Regions from separate parts of the Bacillus stercoris genome, predicted to be linked through region 4. Evidence: predicted binding sites of a transcription regulator. Region 4 holds the regulator's gene; each other region holds the start of a gene.
What was found. Region 4 encodes LexA, which represses DNA repair genes until DNA is damaged. Its sites were predicted from a motif close to CGAACATATGTTCG; they were not measured.
Positions count from the first base shown of each region.

Region 1: a site for LexA is predicted at 3,407-3,420, ahead of uvrB (excinuclease ABC subunit UvrB). Genes of this name have one in related genera too.
Region 2: a site for LexA is predicted at 6,607-6,620, ahead of ruvA (Holliday junction branch migration protein RuvA). Genes of this name have one in related genera too.
Region 3: a site for LexA is predicted at 6,785-6,798, ahead of QA442_RS09865 (DNA polymerase IV). Genes of this name have one in related genera too.

Region 1 covers NZ_CP121861.1:741,848-749,727, reverse strand. Annotated here, with positions in the region: gene uvrA (excinuclease ABC subunit UvrA) at 1-1,335, opposite strand, end outside; gene uvrB (excinuclease ABC subunit UvrB) at 1,343-3,328, opposite strand; gene QA442_RS03835 (CsbA family protein) at 3,513-3,743, opposite strand; gene QA442_RS03830 (PEP/pyruvate-binding domain-containing protein) at 4,173-6,668, shown strand; gene QA442_RS03825 (TetR/AcrR family transcriptional regulator) at 6,743-7,312, shown strand; gene QA442_RS03820 (MFS transporter) at 7,343-7,880, shown strand, end outside.
Region 2 covers NZ_CP121861.1:1,544,450-1,552,329, forward strand. Annotated here, with positions in the region: gene QA442_RS07970 (YebC/PmpR family DNA-binding transcriptional regulator) at 1-226, shown strand, start outside; gene QA442_RS07975 (alanine/glycine:cation symporter family protein) at 268-1,722, opposite strand; gene QA442_RS22140 (DUF5412 family protein) at 2,005-2,553, opposite strand; gene QA442_RS07985 (hypothetical protein) at 2,533-2,652, shown strand; gene QA442_RS07990 (phosphotransferase) at 2,699-3,346, opposite strand; gene iolG (inositol 2-dehydrogenase) at 3,583-4,608, shown strand; gene QA442_RS08000 (MFS transporter) at 4,679-5,986, shown strand; gene bofC (sporulation cell-cell signaling protein BofC) at 6,034-6,546, shown strand; gene ruvA (Holliday junction branch migration protein RuvA) at 6,685-7,290, shown strand; gene ruvB (Holliday junction branch migration DNA helicase RuvB) at 7,301-7,880, shown strand, end outside.
Region 3 covers NZ_CP121861.1:1,873,418-1,881,297, forward strand. Annotated here, with positions in the region: gene QA442_RS09825 (MBL fold metallo-hydrolase) at 1-861, shown strand, start outside; gene QA442_RS09830 (SDR family NAD(P)-dependent oxidoreductase) at 867-1,646, shown strand; gene dsdA (D-serine ammonia-lyase) at 1,721-3,070, shown strand; gene coaA (type I pantothenate kinase) at 3,142-4,101, shown strand; gene QA442_RS09845 (VOC family protein) at 4,106-4,492, shown strand; gene QA442_RS09850 (hypothetical protein) at 4,489-4,647, opposite strand; gene QA442_RS09855 (MDR family MFS transporter) at 4,698-5,930, opposite strand; gene QA442_RS09860 (YqzH family protein) at 6,469-6,675, opposite strand; gene QA442_RS09865 (DNA polymerase IV) at 6,842-7,880, shown strand, end outside.
Region 4 covers NZ_CP121861.1:2,426,907-2,434,786, forward strand. Annotated here, with positions in the region: gene tkt (transketolase) at 1-484, opposite strand, end outside; gene QA442_RS12920 (DUF896 domain-containing protein) at 653-886, opposite strand; gene QA442_RS12925 (YneB family resolvase-like protein) at 954-1,607, opposite strand; gene yneA (cell division suppressor protein YneA) at 1,626-1,943, opposite strand; gene lexA (transcriptional repressor LexA) at 2,093-2,710, shown strand; gene fosM (FosM family fosfomycin resistance protein) at 3,249-3,683, opposite strand; gene QA442_RS12945 (YndM family protein) at 3,899-4,348, shown strand; gene pghL (gamma-polyglutamate hydrolase PghL) at 4,375-5,133, opposite strand; gene QA442_RS12955 (hypothetical protein) at 5,359-5,673, opposite strand; gene QA442_RS12960 (YndJ family protein) at 5,751-7,391, opposite strand; gene QA442_RS12965 (DUF4166 domain-containing protein) at 7,388-7,880, opposite strand, start outside.

The DNA.
Region 1 (7,880 bases), 1.7 Mb from region 4:
GCCTTTGAAAAAGGCGAGTGCATCGGCTACAGACTGCTCGGTAATTTTTCCGATGTGGCGTCCGTCAACCAATACGGCAAGCGCCTCTTTCTTTAACCGATAGCCTTTGCACGTCGGACAAGACTTCTGAGACATATACTGCTCCATTTGTTCACGGATAAAATCAGAGCTTGTCTCCTTATAGCGTCTTTCAATGTTGCGCAATACGCCTTCAAATTGAATTTCACCTTCACGTATTTGACCAAAATCATTTTCATATCGGAAATAAATCAGGTCGTCTCCGCTGCCGTACAGCACTTTATCCAATTGATGCTTCGGCAGATCTTTGACCGGCACATCCATATCAATCCCGTAGTGGGTGCAGACTGCCTCAAGCAGCTGAGGATAATATTGTGAACTGATCGGTGTCCAAGGGGCGACCGCATTCTCCTTCAATGACAAATCTTGATTGGGGATGACAAGGTCGGCATCCACTTCAAGCTTCATTCCGAGACCGTCACACGTCGGACACGCCCCGAACGGACTGTTAAACGAAAACAGGCGCGGCTCAAGCTCACCAATTGAAAATCCGCAGTGCGGACAGGCATGATGCTCGCTGAACATCAGCTCTTCCTCACCGATGACATCAATCATAACCCGTCCTTCACCTAAACGGAGCGCCGTTTCCAATGAATCTGACAGCCGGGCTGCCACGCCTTCTTTCACCACAATCCGGTCAATGACAACCTCAATGGAATGCTTCTTATTCTTTTCTAATTCGATATCGTCGGAAAGCTCAGCCATCTCGCCGTCAATTCTGACTCTGACATAGCCTTGTTTTCTAATCTGTTCAAGCACCTTGACATGAGCGCCTTTTCGGCCCGAGACAATCGGCGCCAGCACCTGAAGCTTCGTCCGTTCCGGGTATTCCAGAATTCTGTCCACCATTTGCTCGATGGTCTGGGATGTAATCTCAATTCCGTGCTCCGGGCAATGAGGCTTCCCTACTCTCGCATATAAAAGACGCAGATAATCATAAATCTCCGTTACCGTACCGACAGTAGACCTCGGATTGCGGCTCGTTGTTTTCTGATCGATGCTGATGGCGGGAGACAGGCCTTCAATTGCATCAACATCAGGCTTATCCATTTGCCCTAAAAACTGGCGGGCATAAGCAGACAGCGATTCGACATACCGTCTCTGTCCTTCAGCATATATCGTGTCAAAGGCAAGGGAGGATTTACCTGATCCGGACAAACCCGTGACAACGACAAGCTGATCTCTCGGAATCGTTACATCTATATTTTTCAGGTTATGCGCCCTGGCTCCCTTCACCTCTATCCGATCCATAGCCATTTGTTCATCATCCTTCCGCTTTTAGCTCTAAAAGTAAATCGCGAAGCTCCGCGGCTCTTTCAAAGTCAAGCGCCTTGGCGGCTTCCTTCATTTCATGCTCCATCTGTTCAACGACTTTCTGGCGTTCTTTCTTCGTCATTTTCGACAGCTTCGGCGCGGCTTTTGCTTTGTATTCCGCTTTATCCTCAGCTGCTACTGTGGCACGAATGACATCGCGAATTTCTTTATTTATCGTTTTCGGCGTAATGCCGTGCTCTGCGTTAAACCGCTCCTGCTGCTCGCGGCGTCGTTTTGTTTCGTTAATCGCAATTTCCATAGACTTCGTTATTTTATCGGCGTACATAATGACGCGGCCTTCCGCATTTCTCGCTGCCCGCCCGATGGTCTGGATCAGCGAACGCTCCGAACGAAGGAAGCCTTCCTTATCCGCATCCAAAATCGCAACTAAGGATACTTCGGGAATGTCCAGGCCTTCCCTCAGCAGGTTGATGCCGACAAGCACATCGTACTTGCCAAGGCGCAGGTCACGAATAATTTCAATCCGTTCAAGCGTCTTAATCTCAGAATGCAGATAGTTTACTTTAATGCCGATTTCCTTTAAATAATCGGTCAGATCCTCTGACATCTTCTTTGTCAAAGTTGTCACAAGCACCCGTTCATTCCGCTCGATTCTTGCTTGAATTTCGCCGATCAAGTCGTCAATCTGGCCTTCGATTGGACGAACGTCGATAAGCGGGTCAAGAAGCCCCGTCGGACGAATGATCTGTTCGACCATTTCATCTGTGTGTTCAATCTCGTACGGCCCTGGTGTTGCTGATACATACACGATATTATGCATATGCTTTTCAAATTCCTCAAAACGAAGCGGACGGTTATCAAGCGCTGATGGAAGCCGGAAGCCGTGATCCACGAGCACCTGTTTCCGCGCCTGGTCTCCGTTAAACATGCCGCGCACCTGAGGAATGGTCACATGCGACTCATCCACTACGATCATAAAATCGTCTGGGAAATAATCAAGCAGCGTATACGGCGTTGAACCTGGAGGCCGCAGCGTCAAATGTCTTGAATAGTTCTCGATACCCGAGCAGAAACCCATTTCACGCATCATTTCAAGATCATATCTTGTCCGCTGCTCTAAACGCTGCGCTTCAAGCAGCTTGCCGTTTTCGTGCATAACTTTCAGCTGTTCCTCAAGCTCTTTCTCGATATTTTGAATCGCTTTCTCCATTTTCTCGGCCCGCGTTACGAAGTGGGACGCCGGGAAAATCGCAACATGATCACGATCGCCGAGAATTTCTCCTGTCAGCGCATCCACTTCCCGAATCCGTTCAATTTCGTCACCGAAAAATTCAACTCTGATACAATGCTCATCACGGGATGCCGGGAAGATTTCCACTACATCCCCGCGCACACGAAATGTACCGCGCTGAAAGTCGATATCGTTGCGGGCATATTGAATGTCTACAAGTTTTCTGAGCAGCTCGTTGCGCTCAATTTCCATTTCACTCCGCAATGACACGACCATTTCCCGGTATTCCTCAGGCGAACCGAGGCCGTATATACAAGACACACTCGCAATAATAATGACATCTCTACGCTCAAACAGAGACGATGTGGCGGAGTGTCTCAGTTTATCAATTTCATCATTAATACTAGCGTCTTTCTCTATAAATGTATCCGTTTGAGGCACATACGCCTCCGGCTGATAATAATCATAGTAGCTGACAAAGTACTCGACAGCATTGTTCGGAAAAAATTCCTTGAACTCACTGTAAAGCTGTCCAGCAAGAGTTTTGTTATGGGCAATCACGAGAGTCGGCTTATTGACTTCTTTAATCAAATTGGACACCGTAAATGTTTTCCCAGTTCCTGTCGCACCCAGCAGAGTCTGATGCTTCTTGCCTTCCTGAATTCCTTTTACAAGCTTTTCAATGGCTTTCGGCTGATCTCCCTGGGGCTGATATTTCGAGACTAACTCAAAGCGATCTTTCACAAAAATAAGCCTCCGTTTCTTTAACGAAATCTTCCTATAGATATAGTAACACAATGGAAAGCAAAATCACTAAAAATACGAACTAAAGTTCGGTGGTTTTTTATTTCCAGCTGTTTTTGTGTATAAAAAACCTGCTTTTTAAACGTAAAAGCAGGTATTCGGTCTTTATATTCATTATGTCCGATTATTCTTCTTTTTTCTCTGCAGCTTTTTTGGCCATATACAGTCCGCCAGCCACAAGAGATACAACATCCAATCCTACAATAAAATACGTTTCTGTATAGCCTTTTAAATAAGAGGCAAACAGCAATGCAGCTGTTAGAGCGATCGCCACATAATGATTAAACGTGACTCTAGTAAATAGAACGACAAGCATAAAAGGGAAAAACAATGCAAAAACGGCTTTTGTAATCAACAAAAACCCTCCTCAGGGATTCTTCATCTGATCTGATTATAGTAAAAAATGAAGAATCGGACAATCATGCATTCGCTCCCTCTCCTACACCATACCCCTTTTCATCCAAAATCAATCACCATATTTGCATTTTTGGTGCTGGACATTGTTCTGCTGTCCCACACAGCGGCACTTTTTCTATTACATCATCAAGTCCGCCGCCAGATTCCTAGAATAAAAGAAAATAGGTATACAGCACCAGTTCATCCGTATATTTCATGATAATATAACTAACTTAACTATTCATTTTATTTAGGACTTTCTGCGTTTGACAGCATTTTCCTGAAAACCTACAATGGAATGATAGTGTTTACTATCATTTTTAAACACAGGCTCCGCCATAAAAAGACTAGAGAGAAAAATAAAATGAAGGAGAGAGGGGTTTCAACTATGTATTCTGTTTTATTTCGCCAGGCAGAAGAGTCCAGCCAGCTGGCTGGAGCAAAAGGAATGAATTTGATTAAATTGACCAAACACGGTCTTCCTGTTCCGGACGGGTTTATTATTCAAACGAACGCGCTCGCACGTTTTATGGAGGACAACCAGCTTCAAGAGACTAGCAAGAGCGTCGAAAGCGAGATCATTTCCGGGACATTTTCGGAAGAGCTGAAAAATGAGCTGACTAGTTCTTTTTATCAGCTTAGAGAATCATATCGATCCGTAGCCGTGCGTTCTTCATCTGCTTCGGAAGATTTAGAAGGCGCCTCATTCGCGGGTCAGTATGAAACCTACTTAAATATCAAAACAGAGGAAGAGTTTCTGGCTAAAGTGAAAGAGTGCTGGGCCTCATTTTTTTCAGGGCGGGTCAGCAGCTATAAGAAAAAAATGAACAATCAAATTACAGAGCCGTTAATGGGAGTGGTCGTTCAGGGGCTGATCGATTCAGAAGTGTCAGGTGTTATTTTCAGCCGCAACCCTGTTACCCATGATGATAGAGAGCTTTTAATCAGCGCCAGCTACGGGCTGGGTGAAGCTGTCGTTTCAGGAAGTGTTACCCCAGACACGTTCATTGTTCATAAATCTTCGTTTGAGATTCAGAAAGAAATAGGGGCAAAAGAAATCTACATGGAGTCTGCGGCAGAAGGAATTGCTGAAAAGGAAACGAGTGAAGACATGCGCAGCCGTTTTTGCCTTACAGATGAACAAGTGATTGATTTGGCTGAAATCACAAAAAAAACTGAAGACCTGTACGGGTATCCTGTTGATATAGAATTTGGAATTGCTGATCATCAAATATACCTTCTGCAAGCTCGCCCGATTACAACCATTGAACAGGACAAAAAAGCGGCAGAAGAAAAACGCAGCTTCATGATTACCGATGCTGATATGAATGACTTCTGGCTTAACATGGAGTCTAATATTGAAGGTCCGGTGAGTCCGTTATTTTCATCCTTCATCGTGCCGGCATTGGAATATGGCTTAAAGAAGAGCATGCAAAAGTTCCCGATTGGTGTTGTTGTTGATGAAGTAAAACTTTATCGCGGACATATTTATTCCAAAAACCAAGGAGGACAACAGCCTCCTTCTGAAGACTGTGGCAAAGAGCTTTTCCCAATTTTATCGGAGCGTATGTATGACATCATCAATCACACCTATCTTCCTTTTTACCGGACACTGGACCAGCTCGCACAAACTGAGCATACTGCAGAAAGCGCACTGGATGCTTTTCGACACCTAAAGGCATTTTATCTCACGGCTTATGAAGAGCACTTCAACATCGTTTTCCCGCAAATCCTTTTAACAAACAAACTGCAAGCGATGTATCAGGACATTCAAGGAGAGTCCGAAAACGCTCATTTTTACGAGATGCTGACAGGAAAAATGAACAAATCACTGGAAACTGACCGTTGCCTATGGCTTTTTTCCGTTGAAGTTCAGGAGAACCCGCACCTTCTGGCCATTTTTGAAAACAACAAGCCTGAACAGCTCCAAGAGAAATTGGAACAAACAGATGAGGGAAGACGCTTCCTGAAGAATATCCATGAATTCTTGCAAGAATACGGATGGAGATCTGTAAAAAGTCATGATCTGATTGAACAAATCTGGGCGGAAAATCCGTATTTTGCTCTGGCCAATATTCAAAATTATGTCCGTAATGGCTATCATTTTGACAATGAATTTCAGAAAACGAAAGAAAAACGAGAGAAATTATACAATGAATTCTTGAAAAACATAGAAGATCCCGATTTACGCACAGAATTTGACCGCTTTTATCAATGGACGCTGAACGCTGCAAATATAAAAGATGATCACCACTTTTATATTGACGCCATGCTGGATGCCAAGGCGAGAATCTTTCTGCTGAAGGTAGGTGAATTGCTGGCGGAAAACGGTGTTATTCAAGATCGTGAGGATCTTTGGTTCTTATATGACGACGAAGTGGAACACGCGCTTCTTCACCCTGTATCCCTGCAAGAAAAGGCTGAAAAACGCAGGAAGACCTTTCATGAGTATGAGCTGGCCCAAGCCCCTGCCTATCTCGGCACTCCGACAAAAGAACAGCTCAAAGCAGCTGAAGAAATCGTCGGCGCTGTGATAGAGGATGAAAAAAACACAGAGAATCATATTTTTGGCATTGCGGCATCAAGCGGCATTGCGACAGGTCCGGTGAAGATCATTCGGGACGCCAATGAATTTTCTCAATTCGCGCCTGGGGACATACTTGTTTGCAAGATGACCACACCGCTGTGGACCAGCCTGTTTCAAGATGCCAAAGCGGTTATTACAGACACGGGCGGCATTTTGTCTCACGCTGCGATTATCGCCCGTGAATACGGCATTCCAGCCGTTCTCGGCACACGCACGGCAACAGAAAGACTGCGAGACGGAGACATCATCACGGTTGACGGAAGCAGCGGCAAAATCACAGTTGTCAGCCGGTCCTGATGCGTCCCCTCTTTCTTATACAAGCGGGGCAGGTGTATACTTGTCCTGCCAGTATATTCGTGAGGTGAAACGTATTGAGACCGACAAACAAGAGAATCCTTGACGCTGCCATGCAGCTGCTCGTCCAAAAAGGATATCGCGCAACGACTACAAAAGAAATCGCAGAAAAAGCAAATGTAAGTGAAGCGACGATTTTCAGGAACTTTAAAAACAAACAAGGACTAGTTGAGGCTTTGCTTTCTCAGCATTCTACAAACAGAAGCAGCATTTTGGAACAAACCGAAGGGGATTTGTACAAAGACCTGCTTCATATCGGAACCTGTCTCTTGGAGGAGCTCGAACATAGAAAAGATATCATTAAAATCAGCTTTCGTGAACCGGCCATGTTTCAGGATGTCATTAACCACGTCACTGAATATCCCCAATCTATGAAACAGCTATTGGTTGATTATCTCAAAACGATGGGTGAAAAAGGGGTTATTCAGACAGGAAATGAAGCGGAGCATGCCGACGTGTTCATGTCGATTATCTTCGGTTATTTCATTCACCGTCTCCATTTAGGAAATCGGGTCATATCAATGCCCCAGGAAAAAATGCTGGAGCACAGCACAGCTTTATTTGTCAAAGGAATTTCTGCTGATTAACTCCTTGGCATAATAAAAAGGAGGATCCCAATGAGCTCAAGAAAAGAATGGGCGCTGATCGTCTCGCTATTATTGGGGGCCATTCTGGTTCCCATTAACTCAACGATGATCGCGGTCGCGCTCTCATCTATTTCCCATACGTATAACGAATCCCTCGCAAGCATCACTTGGGTGGTTACCGTTTATTTAATCGTGATGGCAGTCACACAGCCGATTGCAGGAAAGCTCGGTGACATGTACGGCAATAAAACAATGTACTTATGGGGAGTCGGCCTATTTCTATTCGCATCCCTAGGCTGCGCTCTCTCACCAAGTCTGCTCCTGTTAATTGTCTTTCGGGCATTGCAGGCAGTCGGAGGGGCATTGCTTACGCCAAACAGCATTGCCATTATCCGGCATGTGGTTTCTGAAAAACGCCTGCCGAAAGTGTTTGGATTTTTCGGACTGGGCGCGGGACTTGGTGCAGCACTCGGGCCTTTTATCGGCTCTATACTGATTGACAGCTTCAGCTGGCATTCGATTTTTTGGGTCAACATTCCGTTCCTCGCCATTGCTTTATTTACGGCAT
Region 2 (7,880 bases), 880 kb from region 4:
GCGGGCTGAAGAAGACCTATATGAGGTTTTAACAGAGCCTGAGCATTTTGAAGAGGTAAAAACAGCGCTCGAATCGAAATATCCAATTTCTTCAGCGGAGGTGACCATGCTCCCCAAAACCTATGCAGATGCCGATGACCAGGCTGTTGAGAAACTGGAAACATTAATAGACATCCTTGAAGATGATGATGATGTTCAAGAAGTGTATACTAATTATCGCTCATAAAAAACCGGCACGATGTCATATCGGGCCGGTTTTTAGTTTGTTTAAGAGACACGTTCATTTTCATTAGTGTATTCTTTCTCCCAGAAATCAGCGTTTTTGATACCCAGCGCTTTCGGATCAAAGACCGGGTCTAAGCCCTGCTTCTTTTGGCGTTCATAATCATTTAAAGCGAGAAGCGCCGGTTTGGCAAGCAGCACAATGGCAATGACATTCAGCCATACCATAATGCCAAGCCCTGCATCGCCCAATGCCCAAGCAAGTGAAGCTGTTTTCACAGTCCCATAGAACGTGGCGGCTAACATAATCAGTTTTAAGCCGAGCATTGCCCATTTGCTTTCTCTGCCCCGTGCTAAATAAGCAATATTTGTTTCTGCGATGTAGTAATACGCCATAATTGTTGTAAATGCGAAGAAGAATAAAGCGATGGCAACAAAGCCTGCACCAAATCCGGGGAGAACACTGTCAATTGCCGCTTGTGTGAAACCAGGTCCTGCTTCTACGCCTTTAAGGTGATGGACGATAAAGGAACCATCTGCAGCCTGGGTATTGTACATACCGGTAAACAAGATCATGAAAGCTGTAGCGGAACATACAAACAAGGTGTCGATATAAACAGAAAATGCCTGAACCAGTCCCTGCTTGACCGGATGAGAAACTTCTGCAGCTGCTGCGGGATGCGGCCCTGTTCCCTGGCCGGCTTCGTTTGAGTAAATGCCACGTTTAACACCCCAGGATATCGCCATGCCAATTAAGCCGCCAAAAGCGGAATCCAATGCAAAAGCGCTTTTGAATATCAACGAGATCACAGCAGGCAATTCAGCCACGTTCATGACAATAATAATCAAAGACAGCAGGATATATCCAAGGGCCATAAAAGGAACAATCATTTGCGCCGCATTAGCAATTCGTTTGACGCCGCCAAAAATAATAAACCCTAATAATAAAACGAGAGCACACCCTGTAATGAAAGGAGAGATGCCGAATGCATTTTTGACCCCGGCCGCAATGGAGTTGGACTGTACGCCCGGCATCAGAAGGGCCATTGCAATCAGGGCAGCAGCGGCAAATAAGACGGCAAACCACTTAATGCCTAAGCCTTTTTCTATATAATAAGCAGGGCCGCCCCGATATTGACCGTCTTGTTTCACTTTATAAATTTGGGCAAGCGTTGATTCAACAAAGGCACTCGCCGCCCCGATAAAGGCAATCGCCCACATCCAGAACACAGCGCCGGGTCCGCCAAATGCAATTGCTGTCGCCACTCCTGCGATGTTTCCTGTACCCACTCGGCCGGACAGCGCAATTGATAATGCTTGAAAAGAAGAAACGCCAGCTTCAGAGCTCTTTCCTTTAAACATCTGAACAATCATTTCTTTCAAATGTCTGACTTGTAAAAAACGGGTCATAATTGAAAAGATCAATCCAATTCCCAATAAAATATAAATGACGGGGGTACTCCATAAGACCGCGTTTAAACTAGCAACAATATCTGCCATCAAGCTTCCTCCTCACTTCCATTCGAATACATGTATAAAAAGGATTTTGGGCTAATCGAACTATTTCTACAATCGATTTGTCACATTATATGACTGATAATTATCAATAAGAAGAGGAAGGAAAAAAGAAAAAACGCGGCGTATCGATTACGCTGCGTTTTTCTGCAGAGGCCGACTTAGGGCATTTGTTATAAAATTTTTGCAACAATTAGCCTAGTTCAGTCAATCCGTATATAAAAGAACAAGCGATCACAATTGCTTGTTTATCTTATTCATGTATCGTCACCTCACTTGTGCCTGAGGCGGTTCTTCACGGATCCAATGATCATCTTTTCGCCAATCATACGTTTCATCAGTATCGAGGTGTAATGTCTGATTGCCGATTTTCACTGTGTTGTGATTGATCCATGTCACTGCTGGACGGTTGTCCGGATAATTCCAATAGATTGTTCTCTTAACAAGTGTTTTTTCATTTACAAGTTCACCTCTGGCCGCATCTAAGCTTAAGGTGTTTTCGGATACGTAAGTGTTTAACGTATAGCTGCCGTCAGGCGATTCAACCGATTGGACGAGGTTTCCTTTCGGAACGTTTTTTAGTGAAAATAACATCCAATAAACGGCGCCGCCGAAGAATACCAGCAGCATAAACATCAACGGGACTTTGCTGCGTGTCTTGATGTGACTCTCTCCCTTTTTTTCTCTCATTTTACCATATATCGGATTCATATGATCTTTACATTTCTTTAAAATTAACTCAATAAAGCAATGATATGATGAAATAAAACCAATAAGGGTGAGGGGAGACAGAAAATGAAGAAAACGTATTGTCATTCCGGAGAGAAGGACTCAGAAGCGGTCTACTTAACTGTGAGAGGCTATCGAATTAAGCTGTCGCCTGAACAAATGAAACTGATTTCTACCGTAAGATAGTAAACATCAGAACAAAGGCAGCCACACAAGCGGCTGCCTTTTTGATTTAAGAATACTTTCTTTTCCGCTGTGCGAAATGCCTTTGAAACCAATCTTTCTTATATAAAAATGCGATGATCTCCAGCCAAAAACCCGGAATCTTTTTGGGGAATATCGGTTTTTTGTAGAGTGAATGATATGCTGATTTTAAGTCGTCCCACTGCGTGCATGTTTTTGTCTGCTCAAATCTCGCAACATCAATCACCCGCACCGCTCCGGTTTCTGTCAATATCAGATTCCGCAAATGAATGTCTGACGGGTTCAGTCCAGCTGCCCGGGCGTCAGAAAGCGCTTCTTCAACCTGCTGAATCATGTTATCACTGATTGCAATGCCTTTCTTCAGACAGTTATAAAAGGTTTCACCTTTAATATATTCCATAAGAATAAATGAATCGCCAGTTTCGTAAATGTCAGGATAGAATGCGGACCCGGCTAATTTTTCATAGATCGCGGCTTCTTTGACTGCTGTCGCTTGATACTCCGGAAAAAATACTTTCAGCGCCATTTTCCGGCCGCCTTCTGTTAAGGCAAATACATAGGCGCTTCTACCCTTGCCGATTAGTGTTAATTCCTCGGATTTCTCTTTGACTTTATCAAATCTGCTGTTTTTGCGGTATATGACTGAATGGGCCAGTTCCTCTGCTTTTGTCAGCATTTCATTCACCTTCTTTGCTCTATTTTATGCAGTCGTTTATAGGAAAATCATAAACTGTTCAGGAAAAAGAGCCTAATTCTAGTGTATCTGGTCTTGGAGAAGAAGGCTACTTATAAGCATAAATTGTGATAAAAGAGACATAGAGCGTTTATTTCCATTCTTGAAAAGCGCTTACAAATGGGATAGTATTAATTTTAAATAAAGCGCTTTCGTGAATATTCAAGGGGGAACATGCGATGACAAAACAGATTGTGACAGGGATTATCGGTGCAGGCCGCATCGGCAAACTTCATGTTCAAAATATAAGCCGGATTCCTCACATGAAATTAAAAGCAATCTCTGATATTCAGGCGAGCCGTATAAAAAGCTGGGCCGACAGTCATCAGATTGAATACATAACTTCTGATTATCGTGATTTATTACATGATCCTGAAATTGATGCTGTTTTTATTTGCTCACCTACAGCCGTACATGCTCAGATGATCAGAGAAGCAGCCGAAGCGAAAAAGCATATTTTTTGTGAGAAGCCAGTTAGTTTCTCTCTAGATGAAACAAGAGAAGCGCTTGCGGCCGTCCGGAAACATGGAGTAACACTTCAAGTCGGTTTTAACCGCCGCTTTGATCCTCATTTTAAGAAAATCAAAACAGTTGTTGAAAATGGTGAAATCGGTACACCTCACTTATTAAAAATCACGTCTCGGGATCCAGAACCCCCGAATATAGATTATGTCCGCATGTCAGGCGGCTTGTTTATGGATATGTCAATCCATGATTTTGATATGGCCAGATATATTATGGGAAGCGAAGTGACAGAAGTGTATGCAAAAGGGGTGGCTCTGGTGAATCCTTCTTTTGCGGAGCTGGGCGATATTGATACAGCTGTTATTACACTGACTTTTGAAAACGGTGCCATGGCCGTGATTGATAACAGCCGCCAAGCAGTGTACGGATATGACCAGCGGGTAGAGGTTTTCGGGACGAAAGGCTCTGCAGCGGCGGACAATAGCAGGCCGACGACGGTTGAAGTGTCAACCGCTGATTTTGTGATGAAGGATAAACCGCATTTCTTTTTCCTTGAACGCTATAAGGATGCGTATGAGGAGGAGATTCTCCGTTTTGCAGAAGCGATCGGCACAAATCAGGAGACTGCCTGCACCGGCAATGACGGTTTACAGGCCGAACGGATTGCAAGAGCAGCACAGCAATCGCTTGCTTTTGGCATGCCTGTCAGTATTGAGCACACTGAAAAAATCGCTTTTTAATCAAAAAGGATTACAATTCCGCAAGCTTGGGTATATACTCCATTGATACTTTAAGTAGGCGGTGGAGAAAATGAATACAGTACATGCTAAAGGAAATGTTTTGAACAAAATCGGAATTCCTTCTCACATGGTTTGGGGTTATATTGGCGTTGTCATCTTTATGGTTGGAGACGGCCTCGAACAAGGCTGGCTGTCTCCTTTTCTCGTGGATCATGGTCTCAGTATGCAGCAATCCGCATCGTTATTTACCATGTACGGCATTGCTGTCACCATCTCGGCTTGGCTTTCAGGAACGTTTGTGCAAACGTGGGGGCCGAGAAAAACGATGACGATCGGATTGCTTGCGTTTATCCTCGGTTCGGCCGCTTTTATCGGCTGGGCGATTCCTCATATGTATTATCCGGCTCTCTTAGGTAGCTATGCCCTTAGAGGCTTGGGATATCCGCTGTTTGCATACTCTTTTCTCGTGTGGGTATCATACAGCACCTCTCAAAAAATTCTCGGAAAAGCTGTCGGCTGGTTTTGGTTTATGTTTACGTGCGGCCTTAACGTACTCGGCCCGTTCTATTCCAGCTATGCGGTTCCTGCCTTTGGAGAAATCAATACGCTTTGGAGTGCATTGCTGTTTGTGGCGGCAGGCGGATTTCTGGCCTTATTTTTTAATAAAGATAAATTTACCCCAGCAAAAAAACAAGATCAGCCGAAATGGAAAGAACTGTCGAAGGCATTTACAATTATGTTTGAAAACCCTAAGGTCGGCATCGGCGGAGTGGTCAAAACGATTAATGCAATAGGACAATTTGGATTTGCCATCTTTCTTCCGACTTATTTAGCACATTACGGGTATTCGGTTTCGGAATGGCTGCAAATTTGGGGGACGCTGTTTTTTGTGAATATTGTGTTTAATCTTATTTTTGGCGCAGTTGGAGATAAACTTGGCTGGCGCAATACCGTCATGTGGTTTGGCGGTGTCGGATGCGGCATTTTTACGCTGGCGCTTTATTACACGCCTCAGCTGATCGGGCATCAGTATTGGGTGATGATGATGATCGCCTGCTGCTACGGCGCGGCATTAGCCGGCTACGTTCCATTAAGCGCTCTTTTGCCGACGCTTGCGCCTGATAATAAAGGCGCTGCCATGTCAGTGTTGAATTTGGGATCTGGTTTGTGTGCGTTTATCGCGCCGGGTATCGTGAGCCTTTTCATTGGACCGCTCGGTGCAGGCGGCGTAATTTGGATCTTTGCGGCATTGTATTTTTTCAGTGCTTTTCTGACGCAATTCTTGACAATTCCTGAGCAAGGAACAGATGTGTATACGGAGGAACGGTTTATCAGGGAAAATGTGCAGACAAATTTTGATAAAACGGTTAAGCAGTAGCCTCTTTGGTCAAACTAATCATAAACGTGTGCAAAGAGGTGTAGAGGGTGAAACGATTCAGCACGGCGTATCTTTTGCTGGGCATTCTTTGCTCAGCCGCAGTATTTCAAATAGGCGCTCCTTCCCGCGCGCTTGGCGCGGAAGTGGAGCACTATGAACCGCTGCAAGTACATGTGCAGCTTGAAAAGGTGTATTTGGACGGCGATGTCAGCATTGAGCATAAGCGTGAAAAAGTGCTTTCCATGGATGATTTTTGGGCGGCTTATGCCGGATGGACGCTTGTGGAACAAAAAAAGGGATATGTGCTCTTCCGGAAGCAAATGGACGATATTTCTCCGCTCAGCAAAGTGAACGGGTATATCGGTGTATCGGATAATGGAGTGATTTCCACTTTTCATGGGCGGCCTGAGCCAGCTTCCGAACCCATTCAGTCTTTTTTTCAAATTGATTTAGAAAGGCTGGAAAGCCACATGCAAAAAAATCTGTTGAAAGGCATTCCATTTCGGACAAAAGCGGAGTTCGAGGATGTCATCGAACATATTAAGACATACAGCGGGTAACGTCATCTGATTGAAGACATGTATTCATGTCTTTTTTTTCGTGAAAGAATGAGAGAGAAGCGAACGTATGTTAACTTTTCTATAAGACTTTGGCTGTTTTTATGGTACAATGAAGAACAGTCAAAGAGGTGAATGTGCGTGATTGAATTTGTTAAAGGGACGATTGATTATGTATCTCCCCAATATATCGTCATAGAGAACGGAGGCATCGGCTATCAGATTTTCACGCCGAATCCGTTTATATATAAGGAGAGAAACCAAGAAACGATTTTTACATATCATCATATCAGAGAGGATGCTTTTTCGCTTTACGGTTTTTCAACGAGAGAGGAGAAGGCGCTCTTTACAAAGCTGTTAAACGTGACCGGAATTGGGCCGAAAGGAGCACTTGCCATCTTGGGCTCGGGTGATCCGGGAGCGGTCATCCAAGCAATTGAAAATGAGGATGAAGCTTTTTTGGTCAAGTTTCCTGGAGTAGGAAAGAAAACCGCACGCCAGATTATTCTAGATTTAAAAGGAAAGCTGGCAGATGTTGTGCCTGAAATGATTGAAAATCTGTTTAATCATGAAGAAAGGCTTGAAAAGCAAACAGCTGAAACGGCTCTCGAAGAAGCACTTGAAGCCCTCAGGGTTCTCGGATATGCTGAAAAAGAAATCAAAAAGGTGCTTCCTCACCTTAAAGAAGAAATTGGGCTGACAACAGACCAATATGTGAAAAAAGCATTACAAAAACTATTAAAGTAAGGTGATGTTCATGGATGAACGGCTCGTCTCAAGTGAAGCAGACAACCATGAATCAGTGATAGAGCAAAGCCTGAGGCCGCAAAATCTGGCACAGTATATCGGACAGCATAAAGTGAAAGAAAATTTACGCGTGTTTATAGATGCGGCGAAAATGAGACAGGAGACGCTGGATCATGTTCTTCTGTACGGACCGCCCGGACTTGGAAAAACAACGCTGGCTTCCATTGTTGCAAATGAAATGGGAGTGGAATTGCGGACGACATCAGGGCCTGCGATTGAAAGGCCTGGTGATTTGGCTGCTATATTAACGGCGCTTGAACCGGGAGATGTATTATTTATTGATGAAATACATAGGCTGCACAGATCGATTGAAGAGGTGCTTTATCCTGCAATGGAAGACTTTTGCCTGGATATTGTGATCGGCAAAGGCCCTTCTGCCCGCTCAGTGCGGCTTGACCTGCCGCCGTTTACGCTGGTGGGAGCTACGACGAGGGTAGGACTATTGACGGCTCCTTTGAGAGACAGATTCGGCGTCATGTCACGCCTTGAGTACTATACACAAGAAGAACTGGCCGATATTGTCACGAGAA
Region 3 (7,880 bases), 550 kb from region 4:
GATGCCGGGCCGAATACAAAAGAGGCTGCCAGCGCCTTACAAGAGCAGCTTGCTGCTGTAAATGTGAAAATGTCAGATATCGAGCAGGTTGTACTGACTCACCATCATGCTGACCATGCAGGCTTGCTTGATGTCTTTTCAGATGAAATCGAAGTGATTGGGCATGCCTTCAACGAACCTTATATCAGCCGAAATCAAGCCTTTATGGATTGGCAAAAACGTTTTTTTCAAAAGCTGCTGCCTGAATTAGGCGTTCCATTTGATACGGGGAAGGCGGAAAAGCTGATTCGGTCAGCGTATGCATTTTCCTGTACGAGATCTCTGACAAAAACAATCAGTGAAGGTATGGGCATTGACGGGCTTGAGGGCTGGTCTGTGTTGGAGATGCCTGGACATGCTGAATCGCATATCGTTCTTTTCCATGAAAAAAGCGGAAGGATGCTTGGCGGAGATCTACTGCTGGCCAACAGCTCGTCTAATCCGATTATAGAAGCGCCGAAAGCGGGAGACGTCAGGTCAAAGCCTTTAGTGGATTATCAGCGGTCTTTGCGCAGGCTGTCTCATCTAGAGCCAACAATCGTATTTCCTGGTCACGGCGAGCCAATCACCAGTGTCCAAGCACTGATTGAGAAGCGTTTTGACAAGCAGAGGAATCGAACGGAGGATGTGCGTCGCATGTTGGCTGAAAAGCCGATGACCGCTTTTCAGGTCTGTCAGCAGCTTTTTCCTGCTGTATATGAAAAGGAATTGTTTTTAACAATGTCAGAAACGGCAGGGCATCTTGATGTGTTGGAGGCTGAAGAAGCCATCACGTCATATTGGGAAGGAAACATCGCATACTTTAGAACAATGAAGAGGTGAAATGGGTGAAACATATAGCGGGAAAAAGGATTTGGATAACCGGTGCTTCAGGAGGGCTTGGAGAAAGAATCGCATACTTATGCGCGGCTGAAGGAGCCCATGTCCTGCTGTCGGCTAGACGTAAGGATCGTTTGATAGAAATCAAAAGGAAAATAACAGAGGAATGGAGCGGACAGTGTGAGATCTTTCCTCTGGATGTCGGCCGCCTAGAGGATATCGCCCGGGTCCGTGATCAGATCGGCTCGGTTGATGTCCTGATCAACAATGCGGGCTTCGGTATATTTGAAACGGTTTTAGACTCGACATTGGAAGACATGAAAGCAATGTTTGATGTAAATGTGTTCGGCCTGGTCGCCTGTACAAAAGCGGTGCTCCCGCAAATGCTTGAGCAAAAAAAGGGCCATATCATCAATATCGCCTCTCAAGCGGGGAAAATCGCAACACCGAAGTCGAGCCTGTATTCCGCGACAAAACATGCCGTGCTAGGATACTCAAACGCTTTGCGGATGGAGCTGTCGGGAACCGGCATTTATGTGACAACAGTCAATCCGGGACCGATTCAGACGGACTTTTTTTCCATTGCTGATAAAGGCGGGGACTACGTCAAAAATGTCGGCCGCTGGATGCTTGATCCTGATGACGTGGCAGCTCAAATTACAGCTGCAATTTTTACGAACAAACGGGAGATCAATCTTCCGCGTTTAATGAATGCCGGCACTAAGCTGTATCAGCTGTTTCCAGCTCTCGTTGAAAAGCTGGCAGGACGCATGCTCATGAAAAAATAATGATGGAACTGCCTGTGGTGGAATGATTGTTGCTCACGAGGCAGTTTTTGATAGTGGAAGGGAGAGATTGTTGAATGTCAATTCATTCAGATGTCCTTCATGTTCTGCTCAAAGATCCGTTTATTCAGAAACTGATTGATGCAGAGCCTGTATTCTGGGCAAATTCAGGCAAGGAAGAGAAGCGGCCATTACCCCATGCAGATGAGTGGGCAACCGAGATCGCGGAAGCGGAAGAAAGACTGCGGCGCTTTGCCCCTTATATTGCCGAGGTGTTTCCTGAGACGAAAGGTGCTAAAGGGATCATCGAGTCTCCGCTTTTTGAGATGCAGGATATGAAGGAAAAGCTGGAAGCGGCATATCAGCAGCCATTCCCGGGAAGATGGCTTTTAAAGTGCGACCACGAACTTCCGATTTCAGGGTCGATTAAAGCGCGGGGCGGGATTTATGAAGTATTAAAGCATGCAGAAGATCTGGCGCTTCAAGAAGGCATACTTCAGGAAACTGATGATTACTGCATCTTACGGGAAGACCGGTTTGCCGCGTTTTTCTCCCGCTATTCGATTGCTGTCGGTTCAACAGGAAACCTGGGTTTAAGCATTGGCATCATTGGCGCGGCACTCGGGTTTCGCGTGACAGTGCATATGTCGGCCGATGCTAAGCAGTGGAAAAAGGATCTCCTCCGCCAAAAGGGTGTCACTGTTATGGAGTACGAAACAGATTACAGTGAAGCGGTGAACGAAGGGAGACGGCAGGCGGAACAAGATCCATTCTGTTATTTTATTGATGATGAACATTCTCGTCAGCTGTTCTTAGGATATGCTGTTGCTGCAAGCCGATTAAAAACACAGCTTGACAATATGAATATACAGCCAAGTCTCGAAACGCCCTTGTTTGTGTATCTGCCGTGCGGAGTCGGCGGAGGACCGGGCGGTGTAGCCTTTGGGCTGAAGCTTTTATACGGAGATCATGTTCACGTGTTTTTCGCAGAACCAACTCATTCACCGTGTATGCTGTTAGGGCTTTATTCAGGACTTCACGAGCAGATCTCCGTCCAGGATATCGGTCTGGATAATCGGACGGCTGCTGACGGACTTGCCGTAGGGAGGCCGTCAGGGTTTGTCGGCAAGCTGGTTGAACCGCTTCTGAGCGGCTGTTATACGGTAGAGGACAATATGCTTTATACTTTGCTTCATATGCTGGCTGTATCCGAAAATCAATATTTAGAGCCATCTGCTCTTGCCGGCATGTTCGGGCCGGTTCAGCTTTATTCGACAGAAGAGGGAAGGCGCTATAGTCAGAAATATAATATGGAACATGCCGTACATATCGTCTGGGGAACGGGAGGAAGCATGGTTCCAAAAGAGGAAATGGCTGCGTATAACCGAATCGGTGCTGATTTGCTAAAAAACGAAATGAAAAAATAAGCAGACAGTGAAAAGGTTTTCCGTTACAATCTTTGTAAGGGTTTTAACCTACAGAGAGTCAGGTGTAAACAGTGAAAAATAAAGAGCTTAACTTACATACTTTATATACACAGCACAATCGAGAGTCTTGGTCTGGTTTTGGGGGACATTTGTCGATTGCTGTATCTGAAGAAGAGGCAAAAGCGGTGGAAGGGCTCAATGATTATCTATCTGTTGAAGAAGTGGAAACGATCTATATTCCGCTTGTTCGGCTGCTCCATTTGCATGTCAAGTCTGCTGCTGAACGCAATAAGCATGTCAATGTTTTTTTGAAGCACCCGCATTCAGCCAAAATTCCGTTTATTATCGGCATCGCCGGCAGTGTCGCAGTTGGAAAAAGCACGACGGCGCGGATCTTGCAGAAGCTGCTTTCGCGTTTGCCTGACCGTCCCAAAGTGAGCCTTATCACAACAGATGGTTTTTTATTTCCTACTGCCGAGCTTAAAAAGAAAAATATGATGTCAAGAAAAGGGTTTCCTGAAAGCTATGATGTAAAGGCGCTGCTCGAATTTTTGAATGACTTAAAATCAGGAAAGGACAGCGTAAAGGCCCCGGTGTATTCCCATCTAACCTATGACCGCGAGGAAGGTGTGTTCGAGGTTGTAGAACAGGCGGATATTGTGATTATTGAAGGCATTAATGTGCTTCAGTCCCCCACCTTGGAGGATGACCGGGAAAACCCGCGTATTTTTGTTTCCGATTTCTTCGATTTTTCGATTTACGTGGATGCGGAGGAAAGCCGGATTTTCACTTGGTATTTGGAGCGTTTTCGTCTGCTTCGGGAAACTGCTTTTCAAAATCCTGATTCATATTTTCATAAATTTAAAGACTTGTCCGATCAGGAGGCTGACGAGATGGCAGCCTCGATTTGGGAGAGTGTTAACCGGCCGAATTTATATGAAAATATCCTGCCGACTAAATTCAGATCAGATCTCATTTTGCGTAAGGGAGACGGGCATAAGGTCGAGGAAGTGCTGGTAAGGAGGGTATGAAACTGTGCATCATCTGGAACTGTATGTCTCTGATTTGGAGACGTCAAGGCGGTTTTGGGGCTGGTTCTTAAAAGAACTTGGCTATAAAGAGTACCAAAAATGGAGCTCAGGCATCAGCTGGAAGAAAGATGGTTTTTACCTAGTAATTGTGCAGGCGAAAGAGCCTTTTCTAGAGCCGGAATACCATAGATGCCGAGTCGGTCTGAACCATCTCGCATTTCATGCTGAATCCAAGCATCAAGTCGATCAGATGACCGAAAAATTAACGGCAAAAGGCTATCGTGTGTTGTACCGAGACAGGCATCCTTTTGCCGGAGGAGACGGGCATTATGCCGTCTATTGTGAGGATCCGGACCGGATTAAGGTAGAGCTCGTTGCCCCAAGCTGTTAATCGTGATCTTTGGACAGGCTGTTCAGCTTTTTCTCAATGCGATCCAGCTGCGCTTTTCGGTTTTTCGCATACTTGAAGCCTGTAACAGCCGCAAAGATGACAGCGGCAAATATGATAAATACAAACAGCTGAAACATCACATCGCCTATATTCATGTTCTTCACCTCATGTTTGCGGGAGAGATTCATTTTCTCCCGTTTTTTATTTAAAGCTGTTTTTCCAGACGGCAACCGTGTTTTGTGGTTTCCGTTTTCATCTGCCGATAGGCGACCGCTAAAAATGGCAGTCCGAGCAGGGTAATGCCGCTCAGGACAGAAAAAATAAAAATTGGCCGACCAGCGCCAAACAGGTCTATACATATCCCTCCGACCCAGGGGCCGATGACGTTTCCGAGCTGGGAAAAACCGATGGCCCCGAAATAAGTGCCTTTTAATCCTGGTTTTGCAATCTGGTCTACAAACAAATCCATCATAGAGAACAAAAGAACTTCGCCGATTGTAAAAGTGATGACAATCATCACAAGTGATGAAACACCGTGTGATACGGTGAAAATGGCCATGCTGATACTAACCATCACATTACCGAGCATCAGAGAGCAAAGCGGCGAAAAACGTTTTGCAAAATGGACAATGGGAAATTGCGTCGCCAACACTACGATTGCGTTTAATGTCAGCATCAGTCCGTACAGCTTCGTTCCATTGCCGATCAAGGGGTTTTGCGCCATATATTGAGGGAATGTGGAACTAAATTGTGAGTAGCCAAAGGTGCATAGCGTAATGCCAACCAAAGCAATTGTAAAAAGATAATCCTTTTGCGTGACCATAAACGCTTCCCTTACGCTCATATGTCGGGACTGGTCTGATGCTGATAAAGAAGGATGTTTTTTAAATTGGCTGGCAAGCACAAGTCCGTATAGTCCGTAAATGACTGCAGGCACCAAAAAGGGCGTGGTCGATTGCGATGAGCCGAAATACAGGCCTAGCACGGGTCCGAAGACAACGCCGATATTAATAGCTGCATAGCGTAAATTAAAAACAAGCAGTCTTGTTTTTTCTTCTGTCATATCAGACAGCAAAGCCTTTGAAGCGGGCTCAAACAGTGATTTGCAAAGGCCGTTTAATGCGTTGACTACAAAAAACACCCAGAGATGAGATGCTGCCGCAAACCCCATAAATACCAGCATCCATCCGAAAATGGACACAAGCATCATGTTTTTTCTGCCGAATGTATCGGAGATATATCCGCCGTAAAAGCTTGCGAGGATGCCGACTGAGGAGCTTGCGGCAATGACCAGTCCTGCATAGGAAGCTGATGCACCTTGGACGGCTGTCAAATAAATCGCTAAAAAAGGAATGCTCATCGATGTTGCCATTCTGCCAAAAATGGTTCCGATTATAATTGTCCAGCTGATCGGGTGGATATCTTTCCATTGCTTCATGAATTATATTCTCTCCTGTAGGTAAGATCTTTCTCTATCATATATGAAAAAATTCCCTTATCCAATAGATGATTCAAAATATTTCGTTATTGATACGTCGTATGTCTGTAGATTGTTTGGATGGCAATACATTATGTGTTGACGGCGTACATGGCTACGTATTGAAATTGAGGGTGATGCCAGAAGGAAGATCATGATATATCCGATGAAAAGCAAAGCGATTGGTCAGGAGGGTGTCTGTTTGAAACAGTAAAGGAGTTTAAGCCGCCGGGATGCCGGAGCATATCGGCAGCAAAGCCGGATATGAGATCAAGAAGTACGCGGAAAACCGTCATGCCGCATGACAGAAGAGCGCGCGCATCTCTTCGGTTGAATTAAGGATGGTAATCGTGTATTCACGCGTGTTCGTGGACAGCTTATTCCGTTTTGCGCGAGCATTGAAGGGCTGTCGTATGGCTTTGAGACTGTTTCTTTGTTATCAGGCGGTGTTTTTAAAGGGAAGCCGCATCAGCGGCTGAAAGCACTGGCAGTCATACGTTTAAGAGAACAGGCCTTGGTTTGTGACATAGTCATAAATGATATCTTCTATATGCGCATGCAAATCCTCATCTGGTTCTTCATTCCGTCTCTCTTCTAGAGCTGCTTTCAGGCTTTGTTTTTCATACGGGCTTAACGGATCTATAGCAACGTTTCTGCCGTATTGACGCAGTGCCTGTTCCATCATTTTTTCAACAAATTTCTCCATTATGACTCTCCTATCCTTATGCTTCGCTTTTATTCTACTAAATGTTTTTCTTCTCTCAAACCCTTGGATCATATTTTCTGTCAGACAAGAATCATTTACCAGTATAAAACGAACATACTTTCGCATATAATAGAAAAACGAACATAAGTTCTTTTTAGAGGTGTGTATGATGAAAGAAAAAGTGATTTTTCTCGTTGACATGCAATCGTTTTATGCATCTGTAGAGAAAGCGGAAAATCCACATTTGAAAAATAAGCCCGTCATTGTTTCGGGGGATCCTGAAAAAAGGGGCGGAGTTGTACTGGCTGCCTGCCCGCTGGCGAAACAAAAGGGTGTGGTGAATGCTTCACGGCTGTGGGAGGCACAGGAAAAGTGTCCTGAGGCTGTTGTGCTCCGGCCGCGTATGCAGCGGTATATTGATGTATCACTGCAAATTACGGCTATTCTAGAGGAGTATACAGACCTTGTGGAGCCTTATTCCATCGATGAACAGTTCATGGACATTACAGGCAGCCAGAAGCTGTTTGGGACGCCGATGGAGATCGCGAAAAGCATTCAGGGCAGAATCATGCGGGAGATCGGCGTTTATGCGCGGGTTGGAATCGGCCCTAACAAAGCGCTGGCCAAAATTGCGTGTGACAATTTTGCCAAAAAGAATAAGAACGGTATTTTTACCTTAACGAAAGAAAATATAAAAACCGAAATGTGGCCGCTCCCGGTGGGCAGCATGTTTGGCGTCGGGAGCCGCATGAAGCATCATTTAAATCGAATGGGCATCAGCACGATCGGCGGGCTCGCGGCTTTTCCGCTCGATCTTTTAAAAAAGAAATGGGGCATTAACGGCCACGTGCTGTGGATGACGGCAAACGGAATTGATTATTCCCCTGTATCAACTTCATCTCTAGACGGGCAAAAGGCGATCGGCCATGGAATGACTCTCCCGAGAGACTACGAACACTTTGACAAAGAAATCAAGGTCGTATTGCTGGAGCTGAGTGAAGAAGTGTGCAGGCGAAGCCGAAACGCCGGAGTAATGGGGCAGACGGTGTCAGTGAGCTGCCGGGGTGCTGATTTTGATTGGCCGACGGGCTTCAATCGGCAAGTGAAGCTGGCGGAACCGACGAATTCTACGCAAGATGTATATGAGGCTGTATGCCGGCTGTTTCTTACATTTTGGGACGGGAAACCCGTCCGCCGCCTCGGTG
Region 4 (7,880 bases):
CCTCCATTAAATCACCATCACCGCAAATACTGTATGTATAATGATCGACTACGTTAAATGAATCACGGTTGTAAGTTTCCGCTAAATGGCGTTCAGCGATTGCCATACCGACTGCCATGGCAATTCCTTGGCCAAGCGGACCTGTTGTCGCATCCACACCGGCAGTATGTCCGAATTCCGGATGTCCAGGTGTTTTGCTGCCCCACTGGCGGAATCCCTTAAGATCTTCAATACTAAGATCAAACCCGCTTAAATGAAGCATGCTGTATAAAAGTGCTGACCCATGTCCAGCAGATAAAACAAAACGGTCACGGTTAAACCAGCCAGGGTTTGCCGGACTTACGTTCATAAATTTTGTCCACAGCGTGTATGCCATCGGAGCAGCCCCCATCGGCATCCCTGGGTGACCAGAATTTGCTTTTTCAATAGCGTCTATTGACAGTGTGCGAATGGTAGCAACTGATTTCTTTTCAATTGTATCCATAAAAATCCCCTTCCTTATGTGTTGTACCCTTACATCATAAATGTCTGACGACTTTTTCTCAACTGTTTCAGCTTAAATTTGAGAGAAACTTGTTGAATTTTGTCACATAAGAGTTTTGATTATAGTATATGCAAAAGAGGAATACGATATTGCCGTATTCCTCTTATATTAGTGAAGTTTGTTATTTCTTTGTTCTCTTTTTAGCTTTTCTGGTGTTACATCATTGCCTTCTGGATCAATGATTTTGACACTTTTCAAGGTGTTCTTCATAGAAGAACGAAAACCTTTCAAGTACTCTTGACGGAGCTTTTGCTGTTCGGCTTTTTCATCTTCTGTAATAACGCCAGCTTTTGCTTTAGCAGCAAGCTCATTAATTCTGGCAATTTTCGCGTTTGAAATCATGTTAAACTCCTTTATTTATTGCATTTTGTCTATATAGTACTAGATCAAAAAAAGTTTTACAACTGATTCACTCCGCTGTCTCTTCATTCTCTATGTATTCCTGAAAACGCCGGTGAACGGTTGCTTTAGAGACATCATAACCAAACCCTCTTAAGGTAGCCGCGATTTCAGCAAACGTCAGTTTATTCGCTCTCAGGCGGACGATCTCAGAGATTGGCACCTCTATTCTATCTTTTCCGCTGTTCTCGTGTTGGTTTTTTAAGTTTTTTTGCGGTTTAAAACCGTTTTTTACCGCACGCTTCATTCCCCGTTTGATTTTCATGTTGTGAATTTTACGTTGATACTCTTCGACAATGCTGACGATTTCCAGCACCATTGAGTCAGCCTCCGATAACTCCAATTCACCTCTGTGTGCAGTTGTATAGACTTTCACACCTTCTCTGTAAATGCAATGAAGCAGTGCGATTTTTGCGTTTCCCCTTCCGAGCCTTGTCTCATCCTGAACCAAAATGACATCGATTTCAGCGTTCTTAATCTCATCAAGCAGCTCAAATACACCATCCCGATCCATTTCATATCCGCTGGCTTTTTCAGAAATCACTTTGACAACTTCCATGCCGTTCTCAGCTGCAATGGCCGCAAGCTCTTCCTCCTGCCGCTTTAATGACGTTTCCTGTTGTTCTTTATTTGTGCTTACGCGGGCATAAATGAGTGCTTTCATTTTTTCTATCTGTCCTCTCTATCTTACAGTTGCCAATTCATATGCATCTTGATGCTTCTTTTTCAATGGGATCACTAATTCATCACCCGGCTGGATATCAGACGTCTGAAGATGATTTTTATCAGCTACCCATTCAATAAAATCATTTTTATTTATCTTTTTTGTATCAGCTACCTGATCAGCAATTGACCAGAGTGTGTCCCCTTGCTGGACTTCTATTTTAACATACTGATTAAGCTCCTGGCCGCTGCTTGTATATGACAGCATCAGGATAACCGCGCTCAAAATCACTGTGAACAGACCGACAAAAATAATAGATTCTTTACTCATGATCATACCCCCGACAGGAATGTTTGTTCGCATTTTTATAATTTCAGTATATACGAACAAACGTTTCTGTCAATTGTTTTTTTCGAACCTATGTTTGTACTGTAAGGAAAATCATGCTATAATCTTCTTAAAATCGACGTTTTGAGGTGCGAAAAATGACGAAGCTATCAAAAAGGCAACTTGATATCCTCCGTTTTATTAAAGCAGAGGTTAAATCAAAAGGATATCCGCCTTCCGTGAGAGAGATCGGAGAGGCTGTCGGGCTTGCGTCCAGCTCTACTGTCCACGGCCATTTGGCCCGATTGGAAACAAAAGGGCTGATCAGACGGGATCCGACAAAACCAAGAGCAATAGAAATTCTTGATGAAGAAGTAGACATTCCGCAAAGCCAGGTTGTTAATGTACCTGTCATTGGGAAAGTCACAGCGGGATCTCCCATTACAGCAGTTGAAAATATTGAAGAATATTTTCCGCTTCCTGACCGCATGGTTCCTCCAGACGAACACGTATTTATGCTGGAGATTATGGGAGACAGCATGATAGACGCTGGTATTCTCGATAAGGACTATGTCATCGTTAAACAGCAAAACACAGCGAACAATGGGGAAATTGTAGTTGCGATGACAGAAGATGATGAAGCTACGGTAAAACGTTTCTATAAAGAGGATACTCACATTCGCTTGCAGCCTGAGAACCCAACGATGGAACCCATCATTTTGCAGAATGTCAGCATTCTAGGGAAAGTAATTGGCGTGTTCAGAACGGTCCATTAATCTATTGATCTATCAGACGCATGAAATAACCCCCTCTTCCTTTACGGAGAGGGGGTTTGTTGTTCAAAAAAAGCAGGCTCGCCCTGACTTTTGGGTGCGAGCCTGAATAGGAGGAAAAAGAACATCATGTTTACACCAAAATTATCCACTAAAAGATTGTTGAAGTCAAGAAATTTTCTTTCCTTCAGGAAACTTTTAATCAACACATGCATGTTTATAATATTAGACGCTACCTTCTTAAAAATGTTTCATTCTTTGGATCGTGAAAGGATATGGTTTCATATTTATTAAGGGGCGAGGCGATTGAATATAATGAAAATTTAGCACATAGTTTATTTAGTTCATTTTTCTGTTAAAAACCGCTCACTTCTCTAAATCGTAGTGAGCTATATACAATAAGTAAATATGCATACCAATACTCCCTTCACCCAGACACTTATGCAGTTCTGAATGTTCAGATGAATGAATCAATAGAAACTTCCCCGGAACATTTAGCCTCACCAATCCCCCTTCTTTTAACCATATATGGTGTGTGATATCAAAAGGCCGTATCACCATAAAAGGACATATGTGTTTTTTCTTGTTTGTAATATCGAAGCCTGTCTTGAAGGGTTCCGGTATGAAATTCAAATTTGTGGCCGTCAGGATCGGTAAAATAAATTGATTTTCGATCGCGTTCATCTCGTTCTCTGCCAGGCAGAATATTGACATGAAGTCTTTTTAATTTCGCTGATACTTCCTCGAATTCATGATCCTCAATCGTAAAAGCAATATGAGTATAAGAAGACTTAATTTCATTTCTGGGGATGTCTGCTTCTTCATTAAGCGCAAGCCAGATGCCGTTCATATCAAAATATGCAGTTGTTCTCCCTTTTACCAGAAGCTTTGCGCCAAACACTTTTTGATAAAAATCAATCGATGTATCCAAATGCGAAACTGAAAATAGCAAGTGATTGATTCCTTTTATCTCCATAAACCATTCTCCCTTGAAAGCTGATCATCTACATATACGACCTTTTTCATAAGAAAGTTTCATACAGCTGAAAAAAATACCAGTGTAAACAAAAACGGATTGTTTAAAATAATCACTGTAATCGTCATGACCATTATGACTGAGATCGAATTGCCGTGTTTATCACTTGTTTCTCCCAAGAATTTTCTTCAAAAAATAACAATTTAGGTGGTCAAATGAAACATATCATTGCGCTTGCTTCAAAGATTGCTTTCACTCTCGCCCTTTTATATGTGATTTTGGACAGAGTCTATCACGCATCCTTTTTGAGCGTGATGTTTATTGCACTTTTCTTGGGTTTTGTTTCCTATCTATCTGGCGACATGCTCGTCTTACCGAGAACAAACAATATTACAGCTTCACTTGCTGACTTTGGTCTTTCTTTCGTGATTCTTTGGGTCTTTGTTTTAACCCAAACAAGAAACGATTTTTCACCATTTGGAGCTGCTCTTCTGTCCGCTGCCTGTCTTACTGTATTTGAATACTTTTTTCATCGGTATTTACTGAAAAATGTGCTTGATGAAAATTTCCGAAATGAACTGTCAGCCAGAGATAACACGTTGCAGTATCAAACGGAAACCGCGGACGAGCTGTTTCCCGAAACGAATGAGAAGCATAAGGAATAGGAGGCTGTCTAATTGCCTCCTATTTTTCAGTAGCTATTTTTGAGAAAACGGGACATCTCTTCTGTAAAATCGTAAAACCTCTCATTTTGAGTAACAGCTCTGCTTTTTAAAGAAAAGATGCCGAACAAAGACTTTCTAAAGCCTGTGCTCATTTCTATCTGGATACTTAAACCTGTTTTTGACTTATTTGCAATATTATTCGGACTAACGCCCGCATGCGGATGGTCTGTATTGAGCAATACAGCAGGAAAACCGGCATGTTGCAGCTTCTCAACTAAATCTGCCGCTCTTACGCGATCTGTACCGCCAACTTCGATCTGCTGATCTTCTTCTGCGTATCCGTGCAATGAAATGACATATTCATGATTTTCCGTCATTTTCAGGGCCCGAGGTTCATCAAAATGTGTGCTTGTAATGTGCAGGACTGAGTTTCCCGACGATTTTAAGCCTTCAAATAAATACAGCGAGTACTCTTTGCTGAGCTCTCTCGCTACCTCACTTGTCCCGCCTTCAATACCTCCTCCGTGAATGGCTAAAACAAGTACAGGGCTTTCGGTTTCTTTCGTAACAATGTCGTAATCAGAAGGGTCTTCATTGTTTTTTAATTCCTCAAAATTCTGATATACATCTTCAGCATAAATTGAAGAAATCGGAGTAAACACCATAAAAATTAACAATAATTTTACAATTTTAATAGTTGATGGAAAACGTTTGGCTATGTTACAATCAACTTGCTTCAAGGAATGGAGCAAACGGCGGAGCAGGGATACTTTGGCCGGTTTCATCTACTCCGCCTCTAAGTCCAAATCAACAGGATGTCGGTTTCTTTGAGGCTTTAGCACGATTTCTCTTGTCCTCCTTGTTAAATTTTTGTTAAATTCACTATATTATATACCATTAGCCCGGGCGCTGTTCTTCTCATTTTTGAATTTATGAAAAGGAATCTGGAACCACTTCCACACATTTCCATACAAAACAAAAACGCACCTGCCATTTGGCCTGTGCATTTTTTATTTTCTCTTCATTCTTCGTTTTTTTGCTTGATTTAATTTCATGATGTTTTTTTCAATTTTTCTTATGTTTCGCCTTTGCGGAATTGTTTTAAGTTCATGATAAACAGAAATAAATCCGCTTAATGTCACTGCTGCGATATAAAGGACACGCTGTTTGATCATCCGGTCAGCGTGTCCATGATCATTCGCTTCTTTTTCCAGTCTTTCGATCACAGCTTTATCAAACAGTTGATCGACATACACTTGTTTCATTCCCACTGCAAACCCCGCAGCCAGCCAAAGAATCAGAAATAAACTGATATAAAACATCATAAATTCTTCCTTTCCTGTCTAGATGCGGCGCAGAATTTTGAAATGCAGCAACTGGCAGACGAAGCTTCTTCTTTATGTTAGGTTCTTTCAATAGGCCGGTTAATATGTGTCATGCTGTAATGAACAGTTAGAAATTCTATTCCAAAGAGCCACATATGATGAACAGCGGTTAATTTGTTGTCATGTGCAGCTTCTATCAGAAAGGTTTCAGATAAAGGAAGCGGATAAGTTCCCGCTCTTGTTTGCAGATAAATTCCCTCATCCCCCGCTCTGCTTTTTCTCCGCCTGCTTGTTAAAATCAGCTTCTCCTGATGATGATATGGTTTTAAAATACCTGTCATGCTGCTAAATGGAAGCGGCAAAGAAATATTCATATACCCCTCTCCATTTGAACGGTACATTGAATATAGCGCGGTAAAAATGGTTTCCTTTTTTTCATTTGTTCTAATCCAGGCACGTACTTTTTCTCTTCCGTCTTTTTTTGAATGAACACCTTTTATTTCGCTGAACATTCTATACCAGTCAGGGTTCGTCGAAAGATGTATTTGGCCGGTTCTTCTGCTGAACCATTCGTAAACAATTGCAAGCGGACGAAACCACGTGTTCCATGTTACTTTTGCTTTGATATTGTATTCGATGGTTTGTTCATAAAACGAAAGAATGAGCGGTGCCAGTTTTTCAGGTGAAAAATCCTTTGAACGAAGGCTGCCCATATCGTCCACAAGTCCGCTGTACTGGACGTTACTCTCAGCTTGAATGTTAGCTAAAAAGTCTTTTCCTATCTTTCTTTTTCCGAAGATATGGCTGAAGGTCTTTATACGGCCTGCATCAAAAGGCTTCGGATCCTCTATGCTCCATCCTATGAGAGCGGGCAAGATAACACCAAACGCATTGACAAAACCGTGAATCCAAATCATCTGATTAATGGTCAATGTAACTTCTTGCCGAAATACACCAAATGAATAAATCATAGAGAAAGCAATCGTAATCATTAAAACAGCGGAAGAAAGCCGAATAAGATATGCCCCCGTCTTGGTGCGAAAAGCTGCCGTGAACACCAAAAATGCATGAAGATAAATCGCCGCCATATAAATGCTAACCGCAATGACATCAAGTGTTTTTGAATAGGTTATGCCCAGTGCGATCAGAAGGGGCGAAAGCAAAATCACCCATGTTATCCAATTGTACAACATTCGATGCTTTCTAATTGTTCTGCCGAGTAAACCGTTGAAGATCGGGATCAGAAAAGCAGAATAGTGAAAGTGGACAGCGGTCAACAAAATGATGAGAGGGCCAAATTGCATGATCTGCAAATGGGCAGCATAAGCAAAAAACCAAAATCCTCCTCCCGCCAAATAAATAAGACCGAACAAAACCGATGTCTCTTCAATTCTATGTATCTTCGTTTCCCAAAGGCGGAGGATCGCATACAATGCAATAAAAGCCGTGTACATCCACCAGATTAGCGCGAAACCACCAATCTCTGTCACAAGAGCCAGCACTGCAAAGAATGCGGCTGCCGGATAGCACTGGATTAGCCCGTATTCAATGAATTGAGCAGCACGAAGCTGCGATTGACGAAAAACAAAAGGGAAAATTCCCGGCACGAAAAAAAGAATGGATAACAAAACGAGTGCCTCTGCCACTGAAATATCCGGTGCTTCTGCTGCAATAAATCCTATAAAACAAAGTGCACTGACAATGCCATTTCGTTTCATGATTCCCTCTCTTCCTCCTGAAACGTTCCTTTATAAAAGAAAAGAGTGCCGAGAATTGTATTTCGCACATGCACTTCAATGGTGAAACAATTCTTTCTTTCATCAAATGTTTCGCAAACTACGGATGTACCGGTCAGCCATTTTGGCAGCGGGATTCGTTTTCCGCATATCAGTAGCCATTGCTTTCCCGATGTGATCGTAAGAGAGCCGTCATGAGATGCCTCGAACGACAAAACAGACAGCAGCAGATGAGGTTTACCAAAGAAATCAAGGATTCTATTTTCTTTCTCGTCGTATATCATAATCGCGTCAAAGAAACGTTTTTTGCCTTTAAAGAAAAATGTACGGTTCCATTCTATCCCGATATGTTCCGAGTTCATAAGGCAAGATCTATTTTGTATCGTAAATGGGATGTCTTTGCCTCTTTCTGAAAAGAAACATCTGAACAAAACGCCCAGCTTTAACAGCATTCTAACCAGAAAAGAGCCT